2 regions of the Heyndrickxia sp. FSL K6-6286 genome follow, and region 2 is predicted to be linked to the other one. Evidence: riboswitches for the same ligand, from Rfam matches in the RefSeq annotation. Region 2 holds a riboswitch; the other holds the start of a gene.
The links. Region 2 has a riboswitch for FMN ahead of ribD (bifunctional diaminohydroxyphosphoribosylaminopyrimidine deaminase/5-amino-6-(5-phosphoribosylamino)uracil reductase RibD). Riboswitches for the same ligand answer to the same signal wherever they lie in the genome.

Region 1: another riboswitch for FMN. It lies ahead of MHI39_RS10465 (ECF transporter S component); the one in region 2 lies ahead of ribD (bifunctional diaminohydroxyphosphoribosylaminopyrimidine deaminase/5-amino-6-(5-phosphoribosylamino)uracil reductase RibD).

Annotation. Positions count from the first base shown of each region.
Region 1 covers NZ_CP152029.1:2,074,863-2,090,754, reverse strand. Annotated here, with positions in the region: gene MHI39_RS10535 (Glu/Leu/Phe/Val dehydrogenase) at 118-1,395, opposite strand; gene MHI39_RS10530 (adaptor protein MecA) at 1,597-2,148, opposite strand; gene MHI39_RS10525 (metallophosphoesterase) at 2,208-2,975, opposite strand; gene tnpA (IS200/IS605 family transposase) at 3,233-3,694, opposite strand; gene MHI39_RS10515 (CBS domain-containing protein) at 3,881-4,513, opposite strand; gene MHI39_RS10510 (spore coat associated protein CotJA) at 4,700-4,918, shown strand; gene MHI39_RS10505 (spore coat protein CotJB) at 4,927-5,187, shown strand; gene MHI39_RS10500 (manganese catalase family protein) at 5,226-5,795, shown strand; gene MHI39_RS10495 (YpbF family protein) at 5,811-6,263, opposite strand; gene MHI39_RS10490 (LysM domain-containing protein) at 6,423-7,052, opposite strand; gene MHI39_RS10485 (CPBP family intramembrane glutamic endopeptidase) at 7,075-7,662, opposite strand; gene MHI39_RS10480 (ATP-dependent DNA helicase RecQ) at 7,662-9,119, opposite strand; gene MHI39_RS10475 (helix-turn-helix domain-containing protein) at 9,106-10,170, opposite strand; gene MHI39_RS10470 (ferredoxin) at 10,384-10,632, shown strand; gene MHI39_RS10465 (ECF transporter S component) at 10,664-11,236, opposite strand; FMN riboswitch at 11,427-11,569, opposite strand; gene MHI39_RS10460 (M23 family metallopeptidase) at 11,858-12,754, opposite strand; gene MHI39_RS10455 (hypothetical protein) at 12,971-14,185, opposite strand; gene sigX (RNA polymerase sigma factor SigX) at 14,178-14,714, opposite strand; gene MHI39_RS10445 (ATP-binding protein) at 14,936-15,892, opposite strand, start outside.
Region 2 covers NZ_CP152029.1:3,807,086-3,822,977, forward strand. Annotated here, with positions in the region: gene MHI39_RS19200 (Bcr/CflA family multidrug efflux MFS transporter) at 1-967, opposite strand, end outside; gene MHI39_RS19205 (polysaccharide deacetylase family protein) at 1,655-2,704, opposite strand; gene ribE (6,7-dimethyl-8-ribityllumazine synthase) at 3,084-3,551, opposite strand; partial or broken gene ribB (3,4-dihydroxy-2-butanone-4-phosphate synthase) at 3,600-4,196, opposite strand; gene ribE (riboflavin synthase) at 4,209-4,862, opposite strand; gene ribD (bifunctional diaminohydroxyphosphoribosylaminopyrimidine deaminase/5-amino-6-(5-phosphoribosylamino)uracil reductase RibD) at 4,877-5,959, opposite strand; FMN riboswitch at 6,192-6,339, opposite strand; gene MHI39_RS19230 (catalase) at 6,739-8,154, shown strand; gene MHI39_RS19235 (hypothetical protein) at 8,620-8,928, opposite strand; gene MHI39_RS19240 (thioredoxin-like domain-containing protein) at 9,067-9,618, opposite strand; gene MHI39_RS19245 (MauE/DoxX family redox-associated membrane protein) at 9,633-10,169, opposite strand; gene MHI39_RS19250 (ABC transporter ATP-binding protein) at 10,166-11,962, opposite strand; one part of gene MHI39_RS19255 (IS3 family transposase) at 12,156-12,419, shown strand; one part of gene MHI39_RS19255 (IS3 family transposase) at 12,421-13,284, shown strand; gene MHI39_RS19260 (hypothetical protein) at 13,906-14,100, shown strand; gene MHI39_RS19265 (redoxin domain-containing protein) at 14,295-14,825, shown strand; gene yhbH (sporulation protein YhbH) at 15,264-15,892, opposite strand, start outside.

The DNA.
Region 1 (15,892 bases), 1.7 Mb from region 2:
CTAGACAGTACCGAACTGTTAATTAAAATCAAAAAATCTCCCATCCATAATGATAGGAGATTTTCTATTTTCATGCAATGATTTAAAATGATATGGAAAAGTCCATGTATAATTCGTTTAAATCCAACCTCTAAAGCGAGAAGCTTCTGCAGATTTTCTAACACCAACCATATATGCAGCTAGTCTCATATCGACTCTTCTCGTCTCAGCAGTATTGTAAACATTTTCAAATGACTGCACTAAGACTTTTTCAAGTTTCTCATCTATTTCTTCCTCTGTCCAATAGTATCCTTGGTTATTCTGTACCCACTCAAAATAAGAAACGGTTACTCCACCAGCAGAGGCTAAAACATCAGGTACTAATAAAATACCACGATCAGTAAGTATTTGTGTCGCTTCTAATGTAGTTGGACCATTAGCAGCTTCTACAACAATTTGTGCACGAATATTATGTGCATTTTCTTCTGTTATTTGATTTTCAATAGCAGCAGGGACTAAAATATCACAATCTAATTCTAGTAATTCTTTATTTGAAATGGTATTGTCAAAAAGCTTTGTTACTGTACCAAAGCTATCACGACGGTCAAGTAAGTAGTCAATATCTAAACCATTAGGATCATAAAGGGCACCATATGCATCTGAGATTCCGATGACTTTTGCTCCTGCATCATGCATGAACTTCGATAGGAAGCTTCCTGCATTTCCGAATCCCTGTACAACAACACGAGCACCTTCTAAATTAATACCGCGTTTTTTTGCTGCTTCGCGAATACAGATGGTTACTCCTTTAGCTGTAGCAGTTTCACGACCGTGAGATCCACCTAATACTAATGGTTTACCAGTAATAAAACCTGGTGAATTAAATTCATCGATTCTGCTATACTCGTCCATCATCCATGCCATAATTTGAGAGTTTGTGAAAACATCCGGAGCAGGAATATCCTTTGTTGGTCCTACGATTTGGCTAATTGCTCGAACATATCCACGACTTAATGCCTCAAGTTCACGAAATGACATTTCACGAGGGTCGCAAATGATTCCTCCTTTACCGCCACCATACGGTAAGTTAACAATTCCACATTTTAATGTCATCCAAATTGATAACGCTTTTACTTCTTTTTCAGAAACATTCGGATGGAAACGTATCCCACCTTTTGTTGGACCCACAGCATCATTGTGTTGGGCACGATACCCCGTAAAGATTTTTACAGAGCCATCATCCATTCGAACAGGTATTTTTACTGTTAGCATACGGATTGGTTCTTTTAGAAGCTCATATACTTCTTCAGGGTACCCTAGTTTTTCTAGTGCCTTATGAATTACTGTTTGTGTTGATTTTAAAACATCATGCTTTTCGTCAAATGCTTGATTATCTGCACCCAAATCGGCTGCCATTGTTGCAAACCTCCTAAAAATCACTCGTTGATGTGTATCATCCTTTCAGACATAGTATACACTTTTACTGCATTTATGCAAGACTTAAAATTATACTTTTTAAATTTTTGCAAACGCTATCAAACTAGATTTAGATTTGCTTAGTAAAACTGACAAAAAATAGGGCAATAGAAAAAATTCTCATCGCCCCATTTATGGTTGTTATTGGTTGAAATAACTTAAAAGTACCGGTAAAGCATTATTTTCAATAATCACCATTCCATATTCCTCTACCATTTCTATAGACATAGTTGATTCAATTCCATACTCTTCACAAAGTACATTTACTGCCTTAGTATTTGGTATCTTAAGATAATATTGATCTTCGAAAACCATTAATTTACTATTCAAACGTATTTGCAAATTTTCAAAGCATTGTGCAAGTTGAATAACATCTTCAATTGATTCAAAGCAAAAAACACTATCTGGAATAAATGTTGGAATTAAATGATTCGTTGATTGCTCTTCATTCATTGATTTCTCATCCATAGTTAATATTAAAACAATTTCCATTGAACTTAGTGAGAATATTTCAATTGAGATCGTATCGGTAATTTCACACTGATATTCTTTTTTTGCAATTTCAACCATCTCATCAAAAAGGTCATACCATATAAATGATTCAAACTCATCTGTTAAAAATCCTTTATCAGATAACTCTTCAAATGTAATCGAGTATTTTATTTTATTTCGTGATAATCGTTCTAATTTCATTTATTTCCGCCCCCTGATATGGCTTCTATGACCATACTATGTAAAAATGGGGAGAAAGTTCATTTTAAAGTAATGATATGGGCTTCAGGTTTGGCACCAAGTCTTAAAGGAAATAATGATGTTCCGTAACCATTGCTTACTAATTGAATGATATCTGAGTATTTATACACCCCACCTTTTTTATAAGGTGTATAACCTAAAATACGGATCTGGCCACCGTGCGTATGTCCACTAAGAATAAATGAGATTGTATCAAAATCAAACATTTTTTGAGTAATATCAGGGTTATGACTCAATAAAATTTGAAAACATGGTTCACTAATCTTTGCCATTGCTTTATGTAAATCATCCTGCTCTTGCGAGATATCATCAATTCCAATAATCGCAATTTTTTCTCCTGCTTTTGATTGGAGAAAATCAACATCATTCCTCAGCATTTTCACATCATATTTCTTAAAAATACGAAATAATTTAGCTTCATCAATTTCATAATCATTATTTCCCCATATAAAATAAATTGGACCAAGCATTTTTAATTTGCGAAGATTTTCATCGATTCTTGTCAGTGGAACACCTTGTTCAGCTAAGTCACCACCAATTATTACAAAATCTACCTTCCCTAAAGACTGCTTAATGATAGATGAATGAATATTACGCCGGTGTATATCAGAAATGAAAAACAGTCTAAGCTTCTTAAAAGATTTTGGAAAATTATTAAATTCAAATGTATGATATTGAACATTATTCTGAAAAGCTTCTGTCACCATATAAACTACTAGTAATACTCCAGCAATTATTACCATCATAAAAATTAACCAATAAATCATGTTTTCCTCCAATAATTTGGATCAATTACTAATAAATCATACCATAAATGTTGGTAATCGACACAATTGCAAGCAATTTTTCCACTTATCCTATTAACTCATCTTTTTAATTAGAGCTGCGGCAAATCAAAACCACCAGTGTGAACTGGTGGTTTGCTCTGCGGCTGAAAGCCTATGTTACCGGCCTTGGCCTAAAAGGCCCACTGAGAGGGTTTCCCGCCTGCACCACATTCACTCACTAATTCTAAAGAATTTCTTTATTTCTTCTTATTTTTCTCTCCTGTAAATGGGTCATATTCCTCGAATAATGTTAATTGATCACCCATATAGTCTTCCTTTAGCTGATTTCTAATGTATTCTTGTATTTGTTTCTTATTTCTGCCTACTGTATCAACATAGAAGCCCCTACACCAGAATTTCCGATTTCCGTATCGATACTTCAAATTGGCATGTCGATCAAATATCATGAGGCTACTTTTTCCTTTTAAATAACCCATGAATTGAGATACACTTAATTTAGGTGGAATACTGACTAACATATGAATGTGATCTGGACAGGCATTTGCTTCATGAATTATTACACCTTTCCGTTCACATAAATCTCGTATGATTTGCCCAATGCTCTTTTTATATTTTCCATAAATAATCTGCCTTCTGTACTTTGGGGCAAAAACTATGTGATACTTACAATTCCATGTTGTGTGTGCTAAACTATTCATGTCCTTCACAGGGCATACCTCCTTCTATGGTGAGATGAAGTGGTCGGGAAACCAACTTTATCTTACCCTGAAGTGAGGTTTTTTTATTACCACGCTATAAGCTCTCTGGAACCCCCGGCATAGCCAGGGGTTTTCTAAACCATAAAAAAAGGCAGTTGACCATTTAAGATCAACTGCCTCTTTTATTTAATCTTCAGTAATATTTAAGATTCTAAATCCTGCATCTTCTAAACTATCCGTAAACTTTTTAATATTATCTCGTTTTTCTATTTTTAAAATAATTCTTCTTACCAATTTATCTGTTTCATCAAACGTTACTAAAGAGATTACTGATTCATGATACTGCTGTATAATATTAGCTAATCTTGCAATTCTACCTTCTACTTCCACTGAACTAAATGCAATCCGAATCCCTGGACGTTTAATTCCAAAGGCACTTTGGAATTGTTCGATTACATCAAATCTAGTTACAACTCCTAGAAATTTTCTATTCTCATCTACTACCGCAAATAAAGGAAAATCCTTCAATTCAACTAATGTATTTTCAAAAATTTCATTACCCTGGAAAAAGATTTCCTGATGGGTTGCAATTTCCTTTACCTTTACTGTTTTTAAATACTCTTCTTTATTGAGCTCTGAATTAAAATAATTCCTATATATATGATAATGCGTAATCATACCTACATATTCATCCCCATTTAAGACAGGCAAACCATCAACTTGCTTTTTTCTTAGTACTTCCAATGCTTCTTCAATTGAATCTTCAGCATGAACATAAAAGCATTGAGATTTTGGAATCATAATATTTTTTGCGAACATCACTTTCACCTCATAAGATAGATTTCACCATGAATATATATTCTACAAACAATGAAATATTCCCTTTATGTAGATTCGCTTTTTTGCTTAAATATACATTTTTATTTTATTGTCTTTATTTTAATGACATGTAGGACAAATCTCTCCCATAAAATTAAATGATGACAAATACAAGGAGGGAAGAAGATGCATTCATTTTATAAAAGTTACAAACCTTATATTAGTCCATTTGATCCTTGTCCACCGATAAAGGTAAAAACCTATTCAACACCACCCAATTTATATATGGGCTTTCAACCACCAAATTTACCACAATTCCCACCATTAGAAGCATTAAGAAAAGGAACACTTTGGCAACCATTATATGATCCTTACTATAGTCCGTATGAACGAGCAAAGGAGTGAACCGAGTGATGAAACAAGTACCTCCTGAATATTATCAAAAACTTGAGGAACTTCAGGCTATTGATTTTGTAATAGTTGAATTGACATTGTATTTGGACACTCATCCAAAAGACCAGGATGCTGTTCAACAATACAACCAATTTGTACACCACAGAAAGAAACTAAAAAAGGAGTTTGAAAAGCTGTTTGGACCGCTGACTAACTTTGGTTATAGTTATTCTGATTATCCATGGAATTGGAAGGATGCACCTTGGCCATGGCAAGTTTAAATAGACTAATAATAAATACAAAGGAGTGAAGATCATTCATGTGGGTTTATGAGAAAAAGCTCCAGTACCCAGTTAAAGTTGGTCAATGTAACCCAATGCTTGCAAAATTCTTAATTGAGCAATACGGCGGTGCGGATGGAGAACTTGCTGCAGCACTTCGTTATTTAAACCAAAGATATACAATCCCGGATAAAGTTATAGGGTTACTAACAGATATTGGAACTGAGGAATTTGCTCATCTTGAAATGATTGCAACGATGGTGTACAAATTAACAAAGGATGCAACACCTGATCAAATGAAAGCAGCAGGTTTGGGTGCACATTATGCAGACCATGATAAAGCTCTTTATTATGAAAATGCTGCAGGAGTACCTTGGACAGCTGCACATATCCAAGCTAAAGGTGATCCCATTGCTGATTTATACGAAGATATTGCTGCGGAAGAAAAAGCTCGGGCGACTTATCAATGGATAATTAATATGAGTGATGATCCTGATATTAATGATACTTTAAGGTTTTTAAGGGAGCGTGAAGTAGTTCATTCTCAGCGATTCCGTGAGGCAGTTGAAATATTAAAAGAAGAAAGAGGAAAGAAAAAAATATTTTAAATATTTCATATTCCTCTATTTACTTTCATGGTATAAATTTATATTAAACTTTGCTTTCATGATTTCAAAAACTATATATCTAGAAGCCCAAGCATCATTTTTCCATAAATCTTTACTACGATCAACAATTTCACATCTTAATTCATGATACTCTTTTTCAGCTTTTTCTTTTTTATCATATAGCACCTTTGTCGCTCCGAATAATCCTATAGCAAGAAAAATAAATAGCAAATGTGTATTGTCTCCCACCAGAATAGAAAAGATCTCTGAAAATGAATACGAATATGGTTCAAGAATACGATAATATAAAAAATAAAGACATCCAAAACTGTAAAATACGCTAATTGTTAAAAGCAATATATGTTGCTGCTTTAAACGATCAAATTTTATTTTCCTGTTGACAAGATTTTGCAGCATTTGTTTTGTAGCTTGGTCAGTTTGCTTAAGTGATAAAATAGTAGATTCCATGGCAACTCCCCCTTTCAAATTCATTGTATGAACCAGTCCAAATAGGTATACCAAAAAAAGAGGTTCACTTAATTTTTAATTGAGGGGAAAGTCACCAATGCCATATTTTTAGGGTGATCGGATTGAGACTACCTTTCACCCTAATACACTTTAAACTTATTAAGGAAGATGAATTTCCAACACTTGGCCAACAATGATGCCATCATTCGATAGATCATTCCATTGTTTAATAAGATCTATCCCTGATTTGGAATGATAGTATTTTAACGCTATGCTATACAATGTTTCATTTGGTTGAACAGTGTGAAAAATAATTTTTTGGTCTTCGTTATTTGTCTGTGAATTGGTTTCAATATCTATTTTTTCGGCGACAGAATCATCTTGAGTCTCTTGTTCACCACTATTTTTATTTTCATTCGAGCCACTGTTATTGTATGTATTAGGTTGCTTGGCCTGTTTTTCTCCCGCTGACACAATCTCATAAGGAACCTCTTCCCCAGCCATTTTCGCACCTAAATCAAGAAAAAATGATTTTTTTAGTATAAATGTATATAGTGAAAAACTAATAATTGGTAATAAAATAAAAAAAGTTAAAAGTACTCTTAATAATGGGAAAGTCATTTTCCTTTTTTTCTTTTTTCTTTGTTTATTTCTTGAACCGTGTAATTCACTTCTAGTAGGTAGACGATGCACATCTTCATTTTCTTCTATATTCGTTTCATCCATCTTTATCTTTTCAATTTTCTTTCGATGGATCTCAATTGGATCTTTATATGGATCCGTCCTCATTTTTCATCACTTCCACTGCACTTTACTTAATTGTCTTGTTATTATATTTGATACTTAAACCAAGCAAAAAATCAACAATAAAATGCATGACGATTGTTGTCACAACATTATGGTCAGAAATCTCGTAAACCAAGCCCATCAAAAAACTTAAAACTACAATGTTTACGATCAAAAACCAATGTCCCCAGTACCGAATATGTGCAATTGCAAAAACGATACTAGCAATAACCATTCCGAAATTCGTTTGAATGACTCCTCTAAATAGGAGCTCCTCACTGAATGCAATGACTGCTGCTAAAAAAAGAATCTCAAGGAATGAGCGGTCTTTAAATATTTTTTCATTTACCCCACCATCGTCATAATAATGTTGAGGTAGAACTCTCATCAAAATAAGATCTAATATAACGATGATAATCCCACTGACAACTCCCAATGATAGGATAGATGAATTTACTTTAAATAAATGAAAAAACGATTGATAATCGTGAAATAAAAAAATAGACGAGATGATAGAAATTGTTAAGATTATCACTTGTGTAATATATAAATGGAAAGTTAGTTCCCGTTTCGACAACTGCTTTATTACATCTGATTGTTTGTTTTTTCTCATTATTTTTCGCCTCTCAGCAATAAATGACCTAGCATGGACTGCCAAGTTTTCTGTTGCTCCTCATTAATTGACTCTACTATTTCCATTTCAAACTCTTCCATCTGGATGCCACAATTATCACAACAGTTGTGAATCTGAAGGGTTTGGGTTTCATTAAAATACTCTAATATATCTTTTCGACGGCATGAGGTTGATTTTAACCATTTTATCATATCTTTCAGTTTTAATTGTTTATATTGAATCCTACTATCTCGGATTTTTTTCACTTTGTTAATCAATATAGACTGTTCTTCTGATAACTTACTATAATATATTAAAAAACGATGCTGTATTTCAGATAAGTTTAAAAGATCCACATGCTTTTTTCTTTCATCAGATAGATTATAAAACTGTTCTATTTGAGAATCAGTTGGCAGTTCTTGATCGAACATTTGTAATGGTAATAATTCATCCCCTGAAGCATATAAAAGAATGGCTATGCTCTGTTCTCCATCTCTACCTGCACGACCAATCTCCTGTAAATAAGACTCTAATTGATATGGCATATGAAAATGAATGACAAAGCGAATATTATCCTTATTTACCCCCATTCCAAATGCACTTGTTGCACAAATTATCTGTATCTGATCATGTAAAAATTGTTGCTGTATCAGTATTCTTTGCTCTTGCTCCATTCCCGCATGATAAGCTGCTATATTACCTATGCCCTCATTGCGAAGCAATTGAGCAATTTCTTCTGCTAGACGCTTACTTGAAAAATAGATAATGCCAGGCTTTTGTAGATGTTTAACCAAATATAAAAGTTTTTTAACCTTCATTTGATGGTTCCTAACTTTATCCACAGTTAATGAAATATTCGGGCGATCCACAGAGAATATTAATTGATTTACTCTTTTTAATCGCAAATATTTAATGATATCTTCACGTACTTCTTCTGTGGCTGTAGCAGTTAAAGCTAATGTAACCGGATTCCCAAGTAATGCTCGTACCTCATGTAAATTTAAATAATCTGGTCTAAAATCATGACCCCATTGTGAAATACAATGTGCTTCATCTACTACAAATAGAGTGATATTCAAATTCTTAATCTTTTCTAATACAAATTCATTTGTCAGCATTTCGGGTGAAATATAAATAAAACGATATAAATGTAATGTATTTAGTAATTTTTTTCGTTCTTGAAATGTAAGAAATGAATTCAATGCAATTACCTTTTTTTCTCCCATCATCCGAAATTGATCTACTTGATCCTGCATTAAGGACAATAATGGAGAGACGATTAAAACAGCACCTGTCATTAAATAACCCGGTAACTGATAACAAAGAGATTTTCCGGTACCTGTTGGCAATAATGCCAATGTATCCTTGCCGTTTAAAACCGAAGAAATGACATCCTCCTGCCCCGTACGAAATGAAGAAAAACCAAAATGATTATATAATTCATCAGTTAAGTTCATTGCCATTCCCCTTGTTTTTTGCTAATGCTAATCGAATTTGAAAATATGATACCTCTTGTATTACTTCTTTAATTGGCTTTAGCTTTTTTTTCCCTACGATTGCCGCTGTTTGAATAATTTCAGTTTCTAATTCCTTTGATAAATATGGTGAAACATCCAAATCTACTTGATTTAGCAAAATTTCAATTACATGGTCTTCAATTGTATTCGTTTTAAGTTTACGTAATATCGCTACTTCTTGAATCGAATGCCCGTTTTTTAATAATAAATAGGTTTCTTTCGTAGAATTTGTTAGAGGAACGGATTGATGGCTGTCTTTTATAAGCGAAAATAATAGCGGATATTCCGAATTATTCTGCAAAATTGTACCGAGCATAAAATGCAGTAAATGGATAAAACGATACCAATATTCCGTATACTCCATTCCGAAATATTCAGCGGATTGCTCTATCGTTAAGCCGACCTGTTGATTCCCTGTCAAACGAATGAGGAATAATTCCGGTTTTTCCGGAGGTTCCTGTTTAAAAATGGAAGATAACTCATGAAATAATTTTATACTTATCTCTTGTTTTGAAAATTGTGATTGCTTCAAAAAGGATTTAATCCAAATTTGTGTATCTGGATCCCTGACAATTGGATAGTATTTTTGTATATCATGAATTGAATTTGAAAGAACCTGAACAAATAATGTCAGCCGTCTCCAGAAAATGATTCCTACATCTTGGTATTTCAATCCGTTTAAGTATGAAGGAAATGTATCTTTTTCAAAAAAAACAGCTAATTCCTGACATCCTTTTTCAGAAAGGACGAACTTTAGTTCATCTTGTTGAGTAATGAATCCATTTTGATAAAGATCATGGATGATCTCATCAAATACATTCCGTTGTAGATTGGGAAAGGTTTGAAAAAAAACACCTAAATTAAATAAGTGAGCATCCTGAATCGTCTGAGATGACTTCTTACCTTTAAGTAAATGGTAAATGGAATAAACTGTACGTGCTCCTTCTATTCTTTGTAATTGAACTAATACGATAGCATGTAAAAACGTCATTATGTTTTTACCTCTTTGTCTTTTTATGTCTAATTTTATCATGAATGATAAAGCTATTGTTGATTATTTTTATGAACAAATTAAGAAACAGAAACTATCTATTGAAAAGTTGCTAGATGAGTTTTATTATTAGGATTGTATGAATAATAATGTTTCACATTTATATAGCTCCCAGATCAATGGGTATAGATAGATATTAGGAGGTCTTTTTTCATGCCAAAATATACAATAGTTGACCAGGATACATGTATTGCCTGCGGTGCCTGTGGTGCTGCTGCACCAGATATATATGATTATGATGACGAAGGAATTGCCTATGTGATTCTAGACAATAATAAAGGTGAAGTAGAGGTCCCTGAAATTTTAGAGGATGACCTTATTGATGCTTTCGAGGGATGTCCTACAGATTCAATCAAAATGGCTGATGAACCGTTTGATGGTGACCCACTTAAATTTGAATAATAATAAAAAAGCAAGTGCTAAAGCACTTGCTTTACGTATTTTTAAGGATAGTTTGTTTATTAATCCAATTTTGCATTTTTGAAAACAATAGCATAAATATAATAGCTACTAAAATACCTTTTACGAAATTAAACGGAAGAATTCCAGCAAGAATGTATTCTTTTACATTAGGTACTTGGAAATTCATTAAAGCTAGATATGCAGGTAGTATGACAAAATAATTTAATATACTCATCATTACTGCCATAGAAATCGTACCGACAAACAAAGCTAAAGTCATTCCTTTTTTCGTTTTCATTCGTTGGTATATATAATAAGTTGGAAGTACAAATAAAAGACCTGCAAAAAGATTAGCAATATGACCAATTGGAATCCCTGTTTCACTACCTGTCGTAAGGAAATCCAATAAATTTTTTATAAGTTCCACTAATAAGGCTCCGATAGGTCCGAAGATTAGTGCGGCGATCAATGCAGGTATATCGCTAAAATCTACGGTTAAATAATTCGGAAATGGCGGAATTGGAATTTTTATCAACATGATGACATACGCTAAACTACTTAATACCGCAATACTTACAAATGATTTTAAACCTAATTTTTTCATACTTTCTCTCTCCTTATGAGATCCATCTCTTGTCAGAAGAAAGTTGCCTATTTTTGAGCATAAATAAACCCTCAAGGAAAGAACCTTGAGGGAGAAAAAGGCATGCTCAATAAGCGTTCAAAACCTGCATTTTTTGAACGCTAAGAGACTGTCTATCGAAGGGTTACCCTTTATAGACTGCTCTAGGCACCTCCATCTTCTCCCATCCAGACTGTACTGTCGGCTTTGGAATCACACCAAATCCTGCCTTATTATTCTAAGGCTCGCGGGCTAAAAGCATGTATGAGCTTTATTACCGCCGGTCGGGATTTTCACCCTGCCCCGAAGATGAATCGTATTTTTTTTACATTTTAAATTATATCCCATCACGATACAATAGGGAAGTAAAATGATTCTAAAAAGTTTTTTTAAAGGATCCATTTCTTAAACATCGTTGCTATTTAAGTAAAGTTATAACAAGAAAATATCAACTGATGATCGCTAACGTTGAAAAATCAGCATCACTATAGGAAACTCTAGAATTCTTTATTGCGAGTAAAATCCGATAAATGTGCCTTTACAAAAGCAATAAACTATACGAAAACAGCCTTTTTATCATTAAGATGGATTGCTTTTCGATTATTATGTATGCTTAATGACGATTTTTTGCTTAGTATGAATTAAATCCTTGTTAGAAATATTATTCCATGACAGTAATTGATCAATTGTTACATCAAATTTCCTAGATATTTTACTTAATGTATCCCCTGATTGAACGATATACATTTCCTCTTTATCATTGTTAGATGATAAGAAGTTATCTACATAAATTGGTTGACCTTTTTCTATCGATTGATTACCAATAATTTCTGCTAAAAAATGTGTAATAATGACCTTTCGATCAGCGATCGGTTTTGCAGTCAGATTTAGTGTTAATTGTTCTTCCTTTTGTTTTTCTTTTTGTACTTCCTGTAAATTACCTGCCACATCAATGACACGGTAAGGATCATGATTCAGCGCAAATACAAATTGTCCTATCTCTCCTTCACCAAATACAGTAAATGGATCGATTGCATTTACTTTGTCAATGGTCCATTCGCCTTTATGAATTTCAAAATGAAGGTGAACTCCAGTGGAATTACCTGTATTACCCATTTTTCCGATTTCATCACCTTTTCCAACAATTTGTCCTTCAGCTACCATCCGATTTTGCAAATGAGCATAAACGGTCTCAAAACCATTGTCATGATGGATAAAAATAACATTCCCATATGATGGAGAATAGTATGACCGAATGACTTTTCCTCCTTCTACAGCATAAACAGCTGATTGATATTCCCCAGCAATATCCAAACCTTTATGGATGCCACTTCTAGAATCAAATACATCCGAAATTTCCCCTTCTGCAGGAAAGTACCAATCGTCCGTATTTTCATATATATTTATTTCGGCAGCTTGCACTCTTCCGCCTAAAATAAGCATGCTTACACATAAAGCCATGATCGCTACAATTAACATTCTTTTTAAATAATCAAGCATAATTTTCCTCCTCGGATAAACAAACTCTTGCTTAAACTTATATGACTGCTTGTATATTTTTAGAACATATTGTCAAAATCAAGTTTGCTAGAGCGAATCTTATTTTATGCTAAATCAAAGCTTTTATTCAAAACAAAAAACTGATACTTTTAAAAAAAACTATTGTTACGCACAAAAAAAAAGAGGCATTCTATATTTGAGAATGCCTCTTAATTATTATCTTTTTATAGTATATTTATTGGGGGAAATTGGTACCTTAATTGGTTTAGAAAAATCGAATTTCTCCCATTTCATTGGGGAAACATTTTTAAAGAATACCTCTTTATATCCAAAGCTTTTCGCTGTTAACAAAATCCCATCTAGCATTAATTGGTAATCCTCATTACCTTGTGAAAAATCAAGTAACTTATTGAATTCGATATTAAGACTTTTATCATGATTTTCTGTCGCTTTCAGATAAATCTGATTTGGAATGATTGGTTGGTAAAAATCATTTGGTGCTTTTTTCATATTTTCTATAGCGGAATTAAAAGAATTGTATTCCAAATCTGAAGGTACTAAAAGTTTCATACCATTTGTTTGATAGGAGAAATACCCAACATTCACTAACGGCGATACCTTATAAGGTTTTAATAATCCGATATTATTTAATTGGATTGGATCCCCATTTTCATCAGAATAATCAACTTCTTTAATATGATTTAGAAACGAAAAACTGTATTGTAAAATACGAGTTAAATTTTGTTCTACATATTCTGGAACTTTCTTCACCTGTTCCTTAGGAACGGTAATGTGGAGTTTCTTCTCATTTTGAATATATTGTACTTTCCCAGGAATATTGGGTAAACTAGCAAACCCCCATTGTTCTAGTGGTAAGGCTTCAGCAGTTTGCAAATAATTAGTAAACCAATCAATATCCGATTTGGAAACCTCCACACTTATTGGTACTAGGATAGCGTCTTTCGTAAAAACTCCATAGGTAAACATATCATTTTGTTGCAAATCTTGTTCATATATCGCTAGCGTGCTTTTCTCATTAATCGTACGTGTAGAAAACTCACTAACTATTCCTTCATCTGGACTGGCATCTCTTTTCTCTGAGTAAGAAAACTGCGAATTATGTTCAATATTTTGCTGATCTTGGTCTATGATTACTTTATTTTCTATTGATTCTTTTTTAGTATCGATTGTAGATTTCGCTATTTCATTAGGATTAGATTGCTTGAAGGAAGATGATATTAACACAACAATGATAGCAAAAGTGGCAATGATGACGGACGGAATCATTAGCATTTTCTTTTTACTTTGTTTTTTTTCTACTTTATATTTTATATTTCTGTAAATTTCCTCAGGACTCCGTTGATCACTCATTTTTGGCATATTCATCAAAAGATTTTTTATATATTCTTCTTCATTTTCAAACTCAGCCATACCGTTGTACTCCCCCTTCCTGACCCTTTTCTACCATCATTTCTCGCAAGATTTTCAGTGTACGATGTTGTGTAATTTTCACTTTACTTTCAGACCATCCAAGTATTTCTGCCGTTTCTGCAATCGTTAATTCATTAAAATAGCGCATAATAATCACCATTTTTTGATCTTGAGTACAATGATCCAAACACTCATATAATTTTCTCATATCATCACTTTGAATAATTATTTCTTCAGGTAAGGCAGACGAATCTTTTAATTGGCTGCGATTCCAGTCAAACGTATCGAATAATTTTTTTTTCCAACTTTTTTGCTTACGAAAATAATCAATTGCTACATTTCGAGCAATGGAAAATAACCACGTTTTTTCTGAGCTTTTTCCTTCAAAATTTTGATACGCTTTTAATACTCTAATATATACCTCTTGAACTAAGTCCTCAGCTAGTTCACGACTTTTTACCATATAAAATAAGAATTGAAAAAGATCGCGATGATATCTTTGATGTAAATCATTGAAAACGGAGTCCATTCATCTCCCTCCTCCGTTATATATTTAGTCGTTATCAATAAGGATAAGTTTCAATTAATTTCGAAAACTATTCCCTTTATGAGTTTATACTACCAAAATCCGAAAAAAAAAGCGCTACATTTTATAGCGCTTTTTTGTCATAATATTTTTATTATGATATTTTCAGTGCTTGTTTCTCATGAAACAAGATTTCTCGGCAGCATTCATCAATCATTATTCATTTACTTAGGTAAAAAGAAGGAAAATGTCGTCCCTTGTCCAACCTTGCTTTTAACAGTTATATTTCCATCATGGGCTTCTACAATATTTTTAGCAATTGCTAATCCTAACCCTGTACCAGATTTACCACGTGTTCTCGCCTTATCCGCCTTATAGAATCGTTCAAAAACAAATGGAATATCTTCTTCAGGTATCCCAGAACCATTATCTTCGACATTAATCTGGAACCCTTTATTGGTTTCCTCAAACTTTACTTTGACATTCCCATTCTCTGGTGTATGTCTGATTGCATTATCGATTAAATTTGTTAAAACTTGTTCAATGCGGTCTGAATCAATGAAAAACGTTTCTCTAGTAGATTGTATTTCACAGCTTAAATGGACATGGTTTTCCTTTGCTAAACCATTAAATTTATTCGTTACTCTTTCAATAAATGTGTGAATCGGTATGTCATCTTTTACTAAGGAAATATGACCTGCTTCCATTCTAGCTAAATCTAATAGTTCATTAACAAGTCTACCTATTCTTAATGTTTCATCGTAAATAATTTTTGCAAATTCCTTTTTCTCTTCATCAGATGCAGCGATATCGTCAATGATCGCCTCACTATATCCTTGCAGCATTGCTACAGGCGTTCTTAACTCATGTGATACATTGGCTATAAAATCGTCTCGAAGCTTATCTAATCGCCTTTCTTCTGTCATATCACGAATGACTACTACTGCCCCTCTTACACTCTCTTGATTATAGAGGGGGCTAACTATGATAACATAGGTCCTACCTTGAATCGTAATTTCACCTGTTTGCTCCATTTCAGTTTCAAGAACCTTTTGTAATAGCAATTCCTCTGGAGCTAAAAATGTTTCATCTTCACCTTGTTCATAAAACCATTGTTGAAGAAATTTTTCAGCAGGTGGATTTGTTATTAATATCGTTCCATCACGATTCAATGTTAAGAC
Region 2 (15,892 bases):
ATGATGGAATAACCGCATATAACCCAGCATCCAGAAGAACAACGAGTAGTAAGATGACACCACCTATTGCACATAAGCTAATCCCGATAATAAACAGCTTTAGCTCTGAAACTCTGCCAGCTAGGCGGCCAGTCAATTGAGAAGCAATAATAATTCCCACACCATTAATCGCAAAAATAACACTAAACATTTGCGGTGAAACCCCAAATATATCTTGTAAAACAAATGGTGATCCAGAAATATATCCAAACATTGCTGCGGATACAAGCCCTTGTGAGAAGGCATAGCCCATAAACTGTCGATCAGTTATGATTAGATGAAAAGTGGAGAATGTTTGTTTTAATCCTCCTGGTGATCGCCTTTCACGTGGTAATGTTTCTTTTAATCCAAAGGAAACCGCTAACCACATTAAAATTCCGATGACAAAAAGAACAAAAAAGACTCCACGCCACGTAACAAAATGAAGCAGCTGTCCTCCAGCAATCGGTGCAAGAATTGGAGCAGCCCCATTAACAAGCATTAATAAAGCGAAAAATTTCGTAAGTTCAGTGCCGGAATACATATCTCTTACCGACGCTCGAGAAATAACAATTCCGGCTGCGCCAGTTGCCCCTTGAATAAAACGTAAGAAAATGAGCATCCAGATTGATGTACTGTAAGCGCAAAGAATAGATGCTACAGAATATAAAATAAGTGCGATTAATAACGGCTTCTTTCGTCCACGAACATCACTTAAAGGACCAACTAAAAGCTGACCAAGCGCCAACCCGATGAGGCAAGCAGTTAAACTAAGCTGTGCAACCGATGTATTCGTATGTAGTTCTTCGGTGAGCTTAGGCAATGCTGGTAAATACATATCTATCGATAGTGGACCGAAGGCAGAAAGGGCACCTAATACAAAAGCGATCCATAATCTGCGTGACTTAGCCATCGATGGTGAATGGATAAGTTCCTTTTCCATATTCATCTCCTCCTTCCCCTTTCAATCATATGAACCTTCAAATATATAAGTATAAATTTTACCATAAACATTTAACATGCATCTACTCCAATTTTACGATACAGTACTTAGTTGTTTTCTATTGGAATATCAAAAGTGATTTTTAGCAAAAGGGTGTATGAATCGGTATTTTCATCCTTCACGTGATCAAACACTCGCTTTGGTTACCTTGGGCACGCTTTTTTCTTCTTCACGGTAATCTATCGTTCCCTTTTGTTACCTTGCACACACATTTTTACCTTTTACGGTAATCTATCGTTCCCTTTCGTTACCCTGCACTCGCTTTTTCCCCATCTACGGTAATCATTTGCTCCCTTTTGTTACCTTGCACACGCTTTTTCCTTCCTCATGGTAATCTATCGCTCACTTTCGTTACCCTGCACACACATTTTTCTCCTTTTCGGTAATCTATCGCTCACTTTTGTTACCTTGCACACACATTTTTACCCTTCACGGTAATCTATCATTCGTTTTCGTTACCTTACACTCACTTTTTCTCCCTTCAGGGTAATCTACCGCTCGCTTCGGGTAGCGCTTATTGATTCAAACTTTATTTCAACTACAAAGTTTGAGAAAAGAGCCTATCAAAAAAAAAGAATGATCCCTGATGAAATGGAGATCATTCTATCTGTTACATGTATTGTTTTAACCCTGCTAAAACTGAACAGGCATGTTCTCTTGTTCAAGTTTCTTAAAGGTATATCCTTGATTTTTCAAGTAGTTTAATAGTTCAGGCAAATGATTGATCGTCTCCGTGCGGTCATGCATAAGAATAACAGGAGGGATATTCTTTGCCACTAAGTTTTCAACTTGTTGAATGACATCATTGACATATCGGCTATCCCGATACTTCCAATCTCTACTGTCTACATTCCAATCCCATAAAATAAAGCCTTGATTATGTACTGCTGTTTTATATTCTGGCTTCATATATGGATGGCTTCCGTAGGGAGTTCTGATAAGATGAGTAGTGATTCCGGCTAGTTTTTCTAAAGTTTGATTGGCTGTAACCATTTCACTAACTACTGTATCCTTAGATACATATATTTTCTTCACATCATGTGTAACACCATGTAGACCGATTGAGAACCCACGTTGAATGGCATTTTGTACCTCTGTAGGAAATCTCCTCATATTTGGTTCCAACCAAAAGAATGTAGCTTCAGCTTGATATTGATCTAATATATTCATTAAATCTCCCATTCTATTTGAGGGACCATCATCAAATGTTAAATACACCACTTTACCTTCAGAAGGTTTTACTAATGGGAGAGTTGGATTGATTATATTATTCTTCTTATCAACGGATGCGGAGGACGTTTCGTTTTTCGATGAAGTATCTGCTTCTTCTTGTTTCTTCTCTTTTTCCGGATTCTTCGCTACTTGTTTTTGCTCTTGAGTAGTCGATTCTTTCTTTTCTTGTTCTGTCTTCGTATCTACTATTTCTTTCTCCTGCTTTTTCTCTTGCTCTTTTTTAACTGGTTGATTTGCCTTTTGACTTTTTTCGACCTTTTTTACTAGTTTATGCTCTTCTTCGACTGAATCTTCATTTTGAGATTGAGACTTTGCAACGACTTCTGCTGCTTTTGCTGTTGGATCTGAAACTTGTTGACTATGAATCTTAAAACCGATTATTACGAAAGAAACTAGCATAACCAAACCAATTAAACTAATTTTCCCTCTCCTATTTAACTTCTTCTTCATCTTTATGCACCGTCCCCCCTGATGTAATATATTTGTTATATAGAGTATAAAATTTACCAGGGAATAAATGGTGACAAAGAAGTTACAATTTTCGACTTTTATTGATAGACAGGCTATAAATTTATAAATTAACAATTAAAATCTTTTGATTGATAATCAGTTTTATTGATTAGAATAAACCGGTTCAAATATTGGACCAACCTTTGACTAAGCTGTTCTCGTTCTTTTACGCACCAATAATAGTCTACTTCAACTAAATAATCACTTTTAGCAATTTCTAAATTTAAAAAAGGGGGTCAGACCCCAAAATACAATGTTTAGATTCGAAAAGCTTGATCTAATCACCATATTTCATGTGGGGTCTGACCCCCTTAAATGGTTATTCTATTATTTTGGATAGGTTTGCCATTTCGATGGCGGAGACGGCTGCGTCCCAGCCTTTGTTTCCTGCTTTTGTTCCAGCTCGTTCGATGGCTTGTTCGATTGTATCTGTTGTTAAGACACCGAATATGACTGGGATTCCTGTATTTAATGAAATGGCTGCTATGCCTTTGGCTGCTTCATTACAAACATAATCAAAGTGTGGGGTTGATCCTCTTATTACCGTTCCGAGAGTGATGATCGCATCATATTTATTTGATTTAGCCATTTTTTGTGCAATGAATGGAATTTCAAATGCACCTGGCACCCATGCTATTTGAATATCTTCTTCATCCACCCCATGTCTTTTTAATGCGTCTAAAGCACCCCCTAATAATTTACCTGTGATAAATTCATTAAATCTTCCTACTACAATACCAACTTTCAATCCTGTTCCAACTAAATTCCCTTCAAATGTATAGCTCATTTTTATTCCTCCTAATGTTGTTTATTTTACGCGGATATTGCTTTCTATTTCTTTTCGATAACGAATCAGGTCGTGAATCGTTACCAATTTCAATTGAAATTCATCCGCTATCTTACGCAATTCCTGTACCCTTGCCATCGTGCCATCTTCATTTATGACCTCACAAATTACACCAGCTGGTGAAGCACCTGCGAGCTTTGCAAAATCAACGGCTGCTTCCGTATGTCCCGGTCTTGTTAAGACGCCACCTTCCTTCGCAATTAATGGAAAGATATGACCAGGACGTTTAAAATCGCTGGACACCGAGGTACTGTTACTAAGCTCTCTAATCGTCGTTGATCGTTCATATGCAGAAATCCCAGTAGTTGTAGAGTTGTGATCAACACTGATAGTAAAGGCAGTACCAAAATGGTCTGTGTTATCTGTGGTCATCGGTGCTAATTCGAGACGATTAGCTATTTTTTCATCGACGGGAGCACAAACTAGTCCTTTACCCTGTGTAATCATAAAGTTAATCACATCAGGAGTTGCCTTTTCAGCTAGAGCGACAAAGTCTCCTTCATTTTCTCGATCCTCATCATCACAAACGATGATCACTTTTCCTGCCCTTAGCTCATCTAATGCTTCTTCAATGGAATCAAACATGATTTCTCCTCCTTATATAAACCCATTTTCTTTTAACATTTCATTCGTAATCATTGTTTTCCTAGAATGGTTCGAATCACGAAAATGAAGGAAATGCTCCATATACTTGCCTAGCATATCGCACTCAATATTTACCACATCTCCGATTTTCTTTTCAGACAAAATCGTTTCTGATAAGGTGTGAGGGATTAAAGAAATAACAAAGGATTGATCGTGTATTTCAAATACAGTAAGGCTTGTTCCGTCTATGGCAACAGATCCTTTATGAATGATGTATTTCAATCGTTCTTTAGTTGTTTCAATCTCATAATAGCGAGCATTATCCGCTTGCCAGATTCGCTTAATCATTCCTGTTTCATCTACATGTCCTGAGACGAAATGACCCCCAAATCTACCATTAGCAGCCATGGCACGTTCCAAATTCACCTTCGAACCTTGCTTCAGCCCTACTAGGCTAGTCGACTGAAACGTTTCGGGCATTACATCCAGATGGAAGCTTTCTTTCGTAAAAGTTGTCACCGTTAAACAGACTCCATTGACAGAAATACTATCTCCGATATGCATATCCTCTATAATCTTTTTAGCTGTAATCTCTAATTTCATCGCATGACCCGACTTTCTCATGCTCCTAATCATTCCTATTTCCTCAATAATTCCAGTAAACAAATGTTGCCACCTCCTTACATAGCTTTTGAGATGATTCGAATATCGCTACCTATTTTCTTCACTTCATTAATCTCTAGATCCAACGCCTCATGTATTTCAGATACTCCCTCGCCAGCAAATGAAGTGGGTGCCATTCGGCCTCCAATTAGTTTAGGTGCAATATACGTAATCACTTGTTGAAATGCCCGCTCCTTTAGGAAGCTACCAAGGACTTCGGCTCCTCCCTCAACAAATAGTGATGTTATGCCCATCTCTGCTATCTTTTTTAGCAACGGCTTTATCTCTATCGTTGGAGAATCCATCTGGATCAAATGAACATTTCTATTTTTATATAAATCCATCTCTTCTTTTTTTACATTTGAACCGGTGACAATCCATGTTTCTACCAGTCCATCAGAAACAATTTTCGAATCAATCGGAGTCCGTAAATTTGTATCTAAAACAAATCTGACTGGGCTTTTTCCTCCACCTGCTTGCCTTGTTGTTAAACTCGGATTATCTTTAATAATCGTGTTAACCCCAACAAGAATAGCATCATGAGTATGCCTAAAATAATGAACATCCTCCCGCGCCTCACTACTTGTAATCCACTTGCTTTTGCCTTCTTTTGTAGCTATTTTTCCATCCAGACTAATGGCGGACTTCAAAGTGACAAAAGGTAGTCCTGTTTGAATAAAATGTGTGAACACCTGATTGATTTGGCTCGCATCTTCGCTTAACACGCCAACTTCAACCTGTAACCCTGCATCTTGAAGCCGCTCAATCCCTTTACCTGAAATCTTTGGATTCGGATCAGCCATTGCGATGACCACCCTTTTCACTCCAGATTTAATCACTAAATCTGCACAAGGTGGAGTTTTACCAAAATGACAACAAGGCTCTAAAGTGACATACATCGTAGCCCCTTTCGCATGATCTCCTGCCATGCGAATCGCATGTACCTCAGCATGCGGCTCCCCCGCCTTCAAGTGAGCACCCATTCCCACAATTTGATTATTTTTCAGGATTACCGCACCTACTGCAGGATTTGGTGTCGTTTGTCCATTTGTACTCATTGCAAGGTTAAGGGCGAGTTTCATATAATAATGATCATTCATTCTACATTCTCCTTACAAAAAGTATTTGATGTCATACAACGGGACAAATAAAAAACCCTGAAGAATGATTCTTCAGGGTTTAAAAATGAGAATAGAAAAATAAAGGTATATATGAAACCTTTCCTATCCTTATTTATGTATAGCAAATAAAGGTTTTGCCCACAGCAAAAAAACCTTATTTTCCAATCATCAACAAAGAAAGGGAAAGACTTTTCGAACTTACCCAATTTCTTTTTTCCTTCTCCCATCCAGACTATAACTGTCGGCTCTGGAGTTGCACCAGATCCACCGTTTAACAAATGTTAACCGGGTCACGGACTAAGAAACATGACTGTTTCATCACCGCCGGTAGGGAATTTCACCCTGCCCCGAAGGATACTATTTAATTAGTGCTTATTATATCGCTAAAATAAAATAAATCAAACATTTTGTTTTAAAAAAATTATACTGGTTATATTTTATGCAGGAAAATCAATTAACCCTCTTGCTTACCATCCAAAAATAAAAACTCCCAACTGGCAAAAAAATTGTGAAATGATTTAAATCTTTATAATAAAACTTTAGATGCTTTCTTAGATAAATAATCAATTATGAAAAGCGCACCTAAAGACTCCTTTCAACTATTCCACTTAATGAGGAAAATTCAATAATCGAAAGAACTTGGTACGATTCAGCGAAATGGATCTAAGCTGCCCCGCATAATGTTCGTTGGTCTAAGTATCGACATTCTCCCATATAATTCATTGAAATTAGACTAAAATGATGGGAGGAGAATGTGTATGGATAATCAAGATACAAATCCGCGAGAAAACTATCCAGAACAGAATCATCCTCAGCAAAAACAAGCACTAAGAAGTACCTATCAATGGAATATAGACCTTCCAGCTAAACTCCACTCTCAAACTGTGGGTAAACGGGGACCAATATTAAAACAAGATAATATTGAACATGAAACATTACAAACATTTATTCATGAAAAGATTAAAGAAAGACCCGTGCACGTTAAGGGATGGGGTGCTTTTGGTCAATTTGAAACGTTATATTCTATGTCAAATTATACATCCCTTTCATTTTTACAACAGCCAGGAACAAGGGTGCCAGTATTTGTACGGTTCTCACTTGCCGTCAGCACCAAAGGAACACCTGATACATCAAGAAATGTACGGGGCTTTTCCACAAAATTTTATACAGAAGAGGGCATTTTTGATCTTATTTGTAACCACATTCCAGTATTTTCTGTACGTGATACCATTCGTTTCCCTGAAGCAATTAAGGCATTTCTTCCTTCACCAAAAAACAACTTAATAAACCCAAGCCGTTACTGGAATTTTGTTGCAAGAGCACCTGAGTCGTTATTATTTACACTTCTTGTATACTCTAATCTAGGTACAGTTAAAAGTCTGCGTCATTTACCTGGTTTTAGTGTAAACACGTATGTTTGGAAAAATGCTGAAGGAAAGCGACATTATGTTAAGTATACTTGGTCACCACTGGCGGGTCAGCAGTACATTCGGAATGATGAAGCAGTGAAATTAGCAGGGGAAAATCCTGATATTGCTGGGCAGGATTTATATAATGCGATTGAAAGAGGAGAACAAGTAGAATATGGATTGTATGTCCAAGTGATTGATCCAGATAAAGCGACAGGACTTCCATACGATCCATTAGACGCTACGAAGATTTGGGATCAGCAACAATTTCCGTTTCATCCTGTCGGTCGCATGGTATTAAACAAAAATCCAGATAACTACATGGAGCAAGTTGAAAAAGCGGCCTTTTCACCATCGAATTTACTGAATGGTGTTGAATTATCCGATGATAAAATGTTACAAGGACGTGCCAATGTTTACTGGGATTCTCAACGTAATCGTATTGGTTCAGATTTCCGAAATGTCCCAGTAAACAACCAGGCAGATTGGTGGCCAGGTGATTTAGTTACTAGCGGTAATGGTCGATTGGTTGAAGGTATTCTTCAACGATCTGACCTTGAAAAACACGATGATTTTACACAAGCTGGACTTTTTTATGAATCTCTTTCCGAGGATCAACAAAATGATTTAATTGAAAATATGGCACCAGGATTAGGAACGGTTTCATCCGATGTGTATAATCTTGTATTACAATATATGAATAGTGCATCCAATGATTTAGCAATTAAACTGAACAAATCTGTAACGATGAAACGAGAGGGATGAAGATTTATTTGAAATAGTTAATGTTACCTTTTATTCAACATCATTCCGCTAATTTCATGCTTTTTGTTTTTTTAAGCTCATTTTCTAAAAATTGTATTCGATTATTCTCTGGATACATAGTTGAAGACACGATATGAAGATACATCCTGCTACAAAGTCATACAAATAATAAAACAGCCCCTCTCCATTCGATTAGAAGGTGCTGTTATTTTTTTCGAAAAAACTTTATTTACTTATGATACGGTTCAGCATAACGATCTGCAACAAGAATCACCAATTCCCTCATTATTTGTGTACTTTATTATATTCTCCTAGATGTATTTTTAATTAGGTTAATTTCCATTTTTATGGCCAAAAAAAGAGTTATATTATGGTAATATAACCCTTCTAATAAATTATAGGAATATCTCTATTCATGAAACTATATTTTCATTACTTCATTCATTTCTAAATTACTCTTAGCAACTATCTTGACCAAATAACTTTACTATCCAAGCTTTTTATCCATTGAGGAGAATTTTTATTAGAAACTTCTATAAGCTGTCCAACCTTAAACAAGTTCATTTCATTATTATTTTTCATTACTTCAATTATTTCAACAGCTGCAGCGTAATATTCTTCATATAACGGGTCTCCAATCTCCAAACCATTATCTGTTTCATACATTGTATCTATTTTACATAAAACTTCTACACCATCATTAAAGTAAAAATAGAATTTAGTTGCATTTGGAAATTGAGAAATAAATTTTGTAAAATCATTCCCATTACTCATAAAAATAAACCTCCTAAAGAACGAGTACAATACGGGCTCCTGTTTTTGGGTAACATATAAGTGTAATCCCAGAAATGGCAGTTACACTATTTATCAAGTAAAACTTCTACTTCTTTAAAAGTGTCATTAACCTTAAAATCACGATACTTTTCTATCTACATTTAATAGCAAATTCCAAAGACTATTGCTATTTTTCATCTCGCTTATTTGCTCTATTTTCTTATCTTCATTTATTAGTATTCCGTAAGGCACCGTTGTAATCGAATAGAGCCTCATCAATTTATTTGAGCGCAAATAAATCATGTCTTCACTAACATGGTTGACTATGAGATTATCCTCATGCTGTTCATCCGTATTTACTAAAACTAAATTAATAGAGTAATGTCGTTTTATATTTCTTAACTCAGGTAATAATGATTTACAAGTTGGACAATTTGTATTAATAAATAGCAATAAAGTACTATGATTACTAAATAATTCAGTTGATATTACTTTCTCTCCCTTATGATTATATTCTCTAAAAGCAGGAGCAATTTGATCAAGCTGAAGTGTACCAATTTTTATGCCATTAACACTTTCGATTTTACGGATAAATGCTCCTATATATCTAGCAAGGAAAAAAATTAATACTAGTTGTCCTAAAGAAAGTATAATGAGCGTAATCAATGAGATATTATAAATTGTGGACAAGTTGATTCCTCCTATCATTCAATCACTTTATATATTCTCTTTGAATGAACTACAAACAATCTAGTTTCCTTTATTATTGCAATAAATATCAGTACATTAACTGAACATAGACTAAAAAACAGTTTGAAAAAGAAGTTAATGATTAATGGTGAATCATTAAAAAAAGGAATAAATGCAAAACCTATAATAAACATATTTCTTATCACTATTCCGTAATTTAGCTCTTGATTCTCTAAAAAGCTTCCACAACCACAATTTATCTCCGTATTCCCCCGGATCAGATTGATGACAACGGCAGAAGTATAAATTAATATAATTACAGTTAAGAGCGAAACACTAAATATATTTACTGAAAAAAAGTAAAATAAAATGGCAATCATTAATTCCGAAACAACCATTAAAAACAAAAAATAAGTGATGAAACGTTTAGGTAAGAGTTTATATTGAAAAATGGATATTTTGTGTTTATTCCAGTTTTTTATTTTATCAAATGCCGTTGTTATAAATAGGAATGCTAGAGTGACTTGAATCATGTAGACTATGTAACTCACAAAACCAAACCTTCCTTCTCATAAAGTTGTGATTGCGATGTGTACATTTCGTAATACTGCCCTCTATAACTTAATAAATCTGAATGACTGCCACGCTCAATAATTTCTCCGTTTTTCATAACAAGAATTTCGTCGGCCAAATACGCTGTTCCAAGTCTATGAGTGATAAAAATCATTGATTTATCTGGCGTTTGTTTAAACAATTGCTGTAATATTTCTATTTCAGAGATTGGGTCTAAACTTGAAGTCGGTTCATCCAGAATAATTAGATCTGTTTCCCTAAATAATGATCTTGATAAAGCTAATTTCTGCCATTGGCCTCCTGAGAGTTCAAGTCCTCCATCAAAAAGCCTTCCTAATATAGTTTCATACTGTTTTGGAAATTTTTCCACTTTCGAATGAATACCTGTCCGAATAGCTGCCAATTGAATTTCTTCAGCATTCTCGATGTTATTTATATTTCCAAATCCTATATTCTCCTTTACAGTAAAATTGTATTTTTCATAATCCTGAAAAAGGACAGAGATTTTTTTATGAAATGAGTTTTTATTAATCTGATTCATATCCATTCCATTTATCGAAATCATTCCCGTACTTACTTCATATAATCCTGAAATACATTTAGTTAATGTTGTTTTTCCAGAACCATTTTCACCGATAATGGCAATTTTCTTTCCCAATGGAATATCTATAGAAATATTTTGAATAGCAGGTTTCAATTCATCTGGATAAGTAAAAGCTAAATCTCTTATTTGAATGGCTTCAATATGATTAATGACTGATCCATGATGACCTTCATTCATCTCCTCCATTTCCATAAACTCTCGATACTCTTCAATAAACAAACTACTCTCATAGATTTTTGCTATATTTCTTGAGATATTACTTAAAGATTCTTGAATATTTTGCACGGCTTGTAAAACGGATACAAAACTTCCAACAAGTAATTTCCCTGAAGAGATTAGGAGCAGTACTAGTAATCCTGATAATGCATAGGTAGTGATTAATAAAAATTGCGCGATAAAAGTGAAAATCCCCTGTTTTTTCAGCAGAGAAAGTTCATTTTTTGCAAATAACTGATAATTCTCCTCCCATTTGCTAATAAGATATTTCCCAGTTCCAAATAATTTAATTTCCTTGAGTGAATCACGGTTATTTAGCAAACCTGCGATATAAGATTCAAGTCTTCCAAAGGGAGTTAAAAATTTTGCCAGTTCAAATCTTTTATTGCCATAACTCATCTCAATAAAAAAAAGAGGAAGAATACCAACAAAAAGAATGAGTATGAATGCCCAGTGCTGTGCGATTAAAAAAAATAGGATCGAAGACACTGTAATTAAGTCTCTTATAAAACTTGATGATTCTTCTACAACATTCAAGACACTGGATTGATTACTACTCAATCTTTGAATTTTGTTATAAGTTGCAGGTTTTTCAAAGTTAATAAAGGAAATTTGATTAATTTTTTCAAAAATAGATATATTGATAATTTTTCCAATTACTATAGTTACTTTTTTTTCATTGATGATTGATAAATATTGTAAAAAATAGGAAAAAAGAATAATACCAATTTGTAAGGAAAATAAGAAAATTACACGGCTATATGAACTCTCTTTTGAAAAAAGTCCAACTACTTCATTAATCAATTTTTGAGTTAAATAGATAAGTGTAACAGGTATTAATCCTGTAATTACTTTAATAAATGCCATAAAAAATAAATATGACTTATTATTTACCCAGACTAATTTGTATGAAAATCCAATCCCCTTAAACAGTCCAAGAAAAATTTGCAAACTATTATTTCCCCCTCTTAATATTCTGTATATTTACATTATTTAGAATAAACAATAACATAGTAATTGTTAATTGTCCAAAAACTAGAAAATAAGTTAATATATTTCTATTTCTAGTATTATGCAAGCCTATGATACTTTATAATGGACCCAAGAAACTAGACACGAAATGAGGAGATGTTAAAGTAGGTTTATGAAAAGAAATCGATACACACCAGAGTTTAAAGCTCAAATCGTGCTAGAGGTCCTAAAGGAAGAAAAGACCATGAATGAAATCGCTTCATCTCATGGAATTCACGTCAATCAAATTAGACAATGGAGGAATGCATTTCTTGATCAAATGCCTTCGATCTTCGCTAAAGAAAATAAAAAAGCGGATCAAATGAAGGCGGAATATGAAAATCAAATTGAAAACCTCTACGCTGAGGTTGGCCGTTTAACCACGCAATTGTCGTGGCTTAAAAAAAAATCTGGAATCAAGGAGTAGGGCCGAGCGTATTCAAATGATTGATTGGGATGATAAAGAGCTGCCAATCACTACCCAGGCTCAGCTGCTTGGGCTCAATCGTACTAGCTTGTATTATAAGCCAGTCGAGCCTTCTCCTGAGGAAATATTTATCAAGCACAAGATTGATGAAATTTATACCAAGCATCCCTATTTTGGGTCTAGGCGAATTACTGTTGTTCTAAACAACAATGGAATAAATATTAATCGCAAGGCTGTACAACGTCATATGCGGGAAATGGGCATTGCAGGGATTTCTCCCGGCCCTAACCTTAGTAAACGCAATCTTGAGCACCGGATCTATCCGTATCTTCTTAGAAATTTGGCCATTAGCCACCCTAACCACGTCTGGGGAATCGATATTACCTACATTCGCCTCCAACGAGGCTGGATGTATCTTGTAGCTCTGATAGACTGGTATTCTCGCTTTGTCGTTAGCTGGGAGCTAGACCAAACACTAGAGATTGACTTTGTCTTGGAGGCAGTGAAACGGGCTCTGTCGGTAGGACAGCCAGAGATCTTAAATAGTGATCAGGGTAGCCATTTTACCAGTCCCCAATATACCGGATTACTGCTGGATAAGGACATCCGAATTAGCATGGACGGCAAAGGAAGAGCCCTTGATAATATTGTTACAGAGAGGTTATGGAGAACGATTAAATATGAGGAGGTTTACTTAAAAGATTACGAGAGTCCAAGAGAAGCAAGGAAAGAGATTAACAATTTTATCCACTTCTATAACTATGAACGCCCTCACCAATCGATTGGCTATAAACCCCCCGCCTCCGTTTATGGCCTCGGAGTGATTCATCCATAAGGGATGATACTTCTCAGGGAAGAACCTGTCAAGGGTATGGCTAGCCCTCGCTCCGCTCGCCCTTGACAGAACCTCCCCTGAGAAGGAAAAATAGAGTAGGATGAATCACTCGCAAAAAAATGTGCACCTACCACCCCCCTAGCCCCAGTGAGCACCTCTAGCTCCTATAAAGCAGATATCCATAATGGATTCTGACCCACCTTAAAAAATTTAAATTAGTGTCTTGACGAAGGGGTCCACTTTACTTCTTCAGATACTCCTATGAATCATCAGAAAATTTTTCTAGATTATTTCTTCAATTATCTTAATCACACTTCTAGAATGATCACTTCATACGCAAATGAAAACATTGAAAAAGCGTCTTTAATTAAAAAAATCTCTAACATAAATCTTTCCAACTACTACACTTAGTTTTCACTAAATAAAATCCTAACTTCAACTGCTTATGGAAGACGGTAGAAAATTTATAAACCCTGATTCTTTTCTTAATTGAAAAGATCCTAAATCACACTTAAAGACACCAATGACATAAAAAAATACACTTCTTTCAAGATTAGAAGTGCAATGTAAAATTTGATCAACTATCCATTGATCTCCAATAATTCTATATGAGGTGATCTTATGTCAAAATTTTTTTCAAAATTAATGGGAACTTCCGCCTATCCAATTTGCTCAAGCACTATTAAAAGAACATTTTGTTACCTAAATATTAATCAATGTGCAGAGGCACCTGCTACGGGTTATAAATATGTCGATTCCCGAACGGGTGAAGATTGTAGTCCTACTTACTTTGCAAACTGTCAATGTAGACCGTAATCGTTCTTTTTCCTAATAACATAGTTAATATCAAACATTAAATGGATCAATGGATAGTTGAATAAATTTTATATACCATTTTCAGTTGTGATCTATACTATTGATTACTTCGAAAACTTTTATATTTGTTCTCATCATAAGAATCCTTTTACATAGGATCATCATTTATAACACTTGAAGCTGGAGGTATCATTTTGATTTCTTTCATGTTGATTAGCTTAATCCTTTTATCAATCATTATGTTCATCATTTGCTTTGTCATGTTATATCCCAAGAAAGCCAAAGAAAAGATGATACAAAAAGAAGATTCTCATGAAAACACTTTTGAGAACTCATTAATTATTGCACCAAACTTTAAACTACCCTCTATCAATCAAAAAAGTTATACATTAACCGATATTTTAGACAATGGAATAACGCTTGCCTTTATCGATTCACAATGTGGTTATTGTGAGTCCTATTTAGAAGAATTTTTGATTGAAATGAAAGGACTAAACCAAAATTTTGCTGTAATTTGTGGTGAAAGTGATAAGAACCAGTTAAACAAAATCATAGATTTGTATAATGAGAATTTTGTAGTTTTACAGGGTAACGCCGAGCTATTTGAAACGTTCGAGATTTCGTTTTTACCATCTTTTATTTATATAGATAAAAATCGAAAAATACTATTAAGAACGCCTATCCCGCTTCAAATGAAAACGTTTCTAACTAGATCAGTAGTATAATGTGAAATTTACTCAACTATCCATTGGGTAACCAAATTTTTATATGAGGTGATTTCATGTCCAAGCTATTTTCAAAATTGATGGGTATTTCTCCAGCATATGTAATATGTTCATCAACTATTAAAAGAACATTTTGTTATCTTAATATTAATAAATGTGCGGAAGCACCTGCAACGGGTTATAAATATGTGGATTCCCGAACAGGGGAAGATTGTAGTGGCACTACCTTTGTAAATTGTCAATGTAGACCATAACATACATTTACATCTAAAAAAGTAGCTAAAATACCCAATGGATAGTTGAATAAATTCTATATTTACTTGTTACGTGCATGGCAAACATAAACGATTACCTACATGAAATTAGCGTGATAATTTTATGTTCATTATAACAGGCAATAAAACAACTCCCCAATTTGCATTGGAGAGCAGTTGAAAATTAACTAAAAACCTTTTCCTCTTGTTCCTTCGTAAAAAAGCTCTTCATCGCATGAAATACGTCTGATTTTTGCTTTAGAATATAATAACGGAATTTTTCATTCTTAATATTTTTATAGGCGGTCATTAATGTTGAGTGGCGGTTGTATTGATTCACCTCACCGTAGCCGAACATATTCGAAACCTTCATTAGCTCTTCAACTAGTTTGATACAGCGTGGATTATCAGAGGTTAAGTTATCACCGTCTGAAAAGTGGAACGGATAAATATTGTAGCGGGATGGTTCATATTTTTCTTCAATGAGACTTATGGCTTTCCGATAGGCAGATGAACAAATAGTACCTCCACTTTCACCTTTGGAGAAAAAGTCTTCTTCGGATACTACTTTAGCTTCCGTGTGATGGGCAATAAATTCGATATCGACGGTCTCATACTTCGTACGTAAAAAGCGCGTCATCCAGAAAAAGAAGCTGCGAGTCATGTATTTTTCCCATACTCCCATCGATCCGCTCGTATCCATCATTGCAAGGACAACGGCCTTTGATTCTGGTTTTTGAATTTCATTCCATGTTCTAAATTTTAGATCCTCTTGATAAATCGGGTGGAAACTAGGTTTTCCGCTTATTGCAT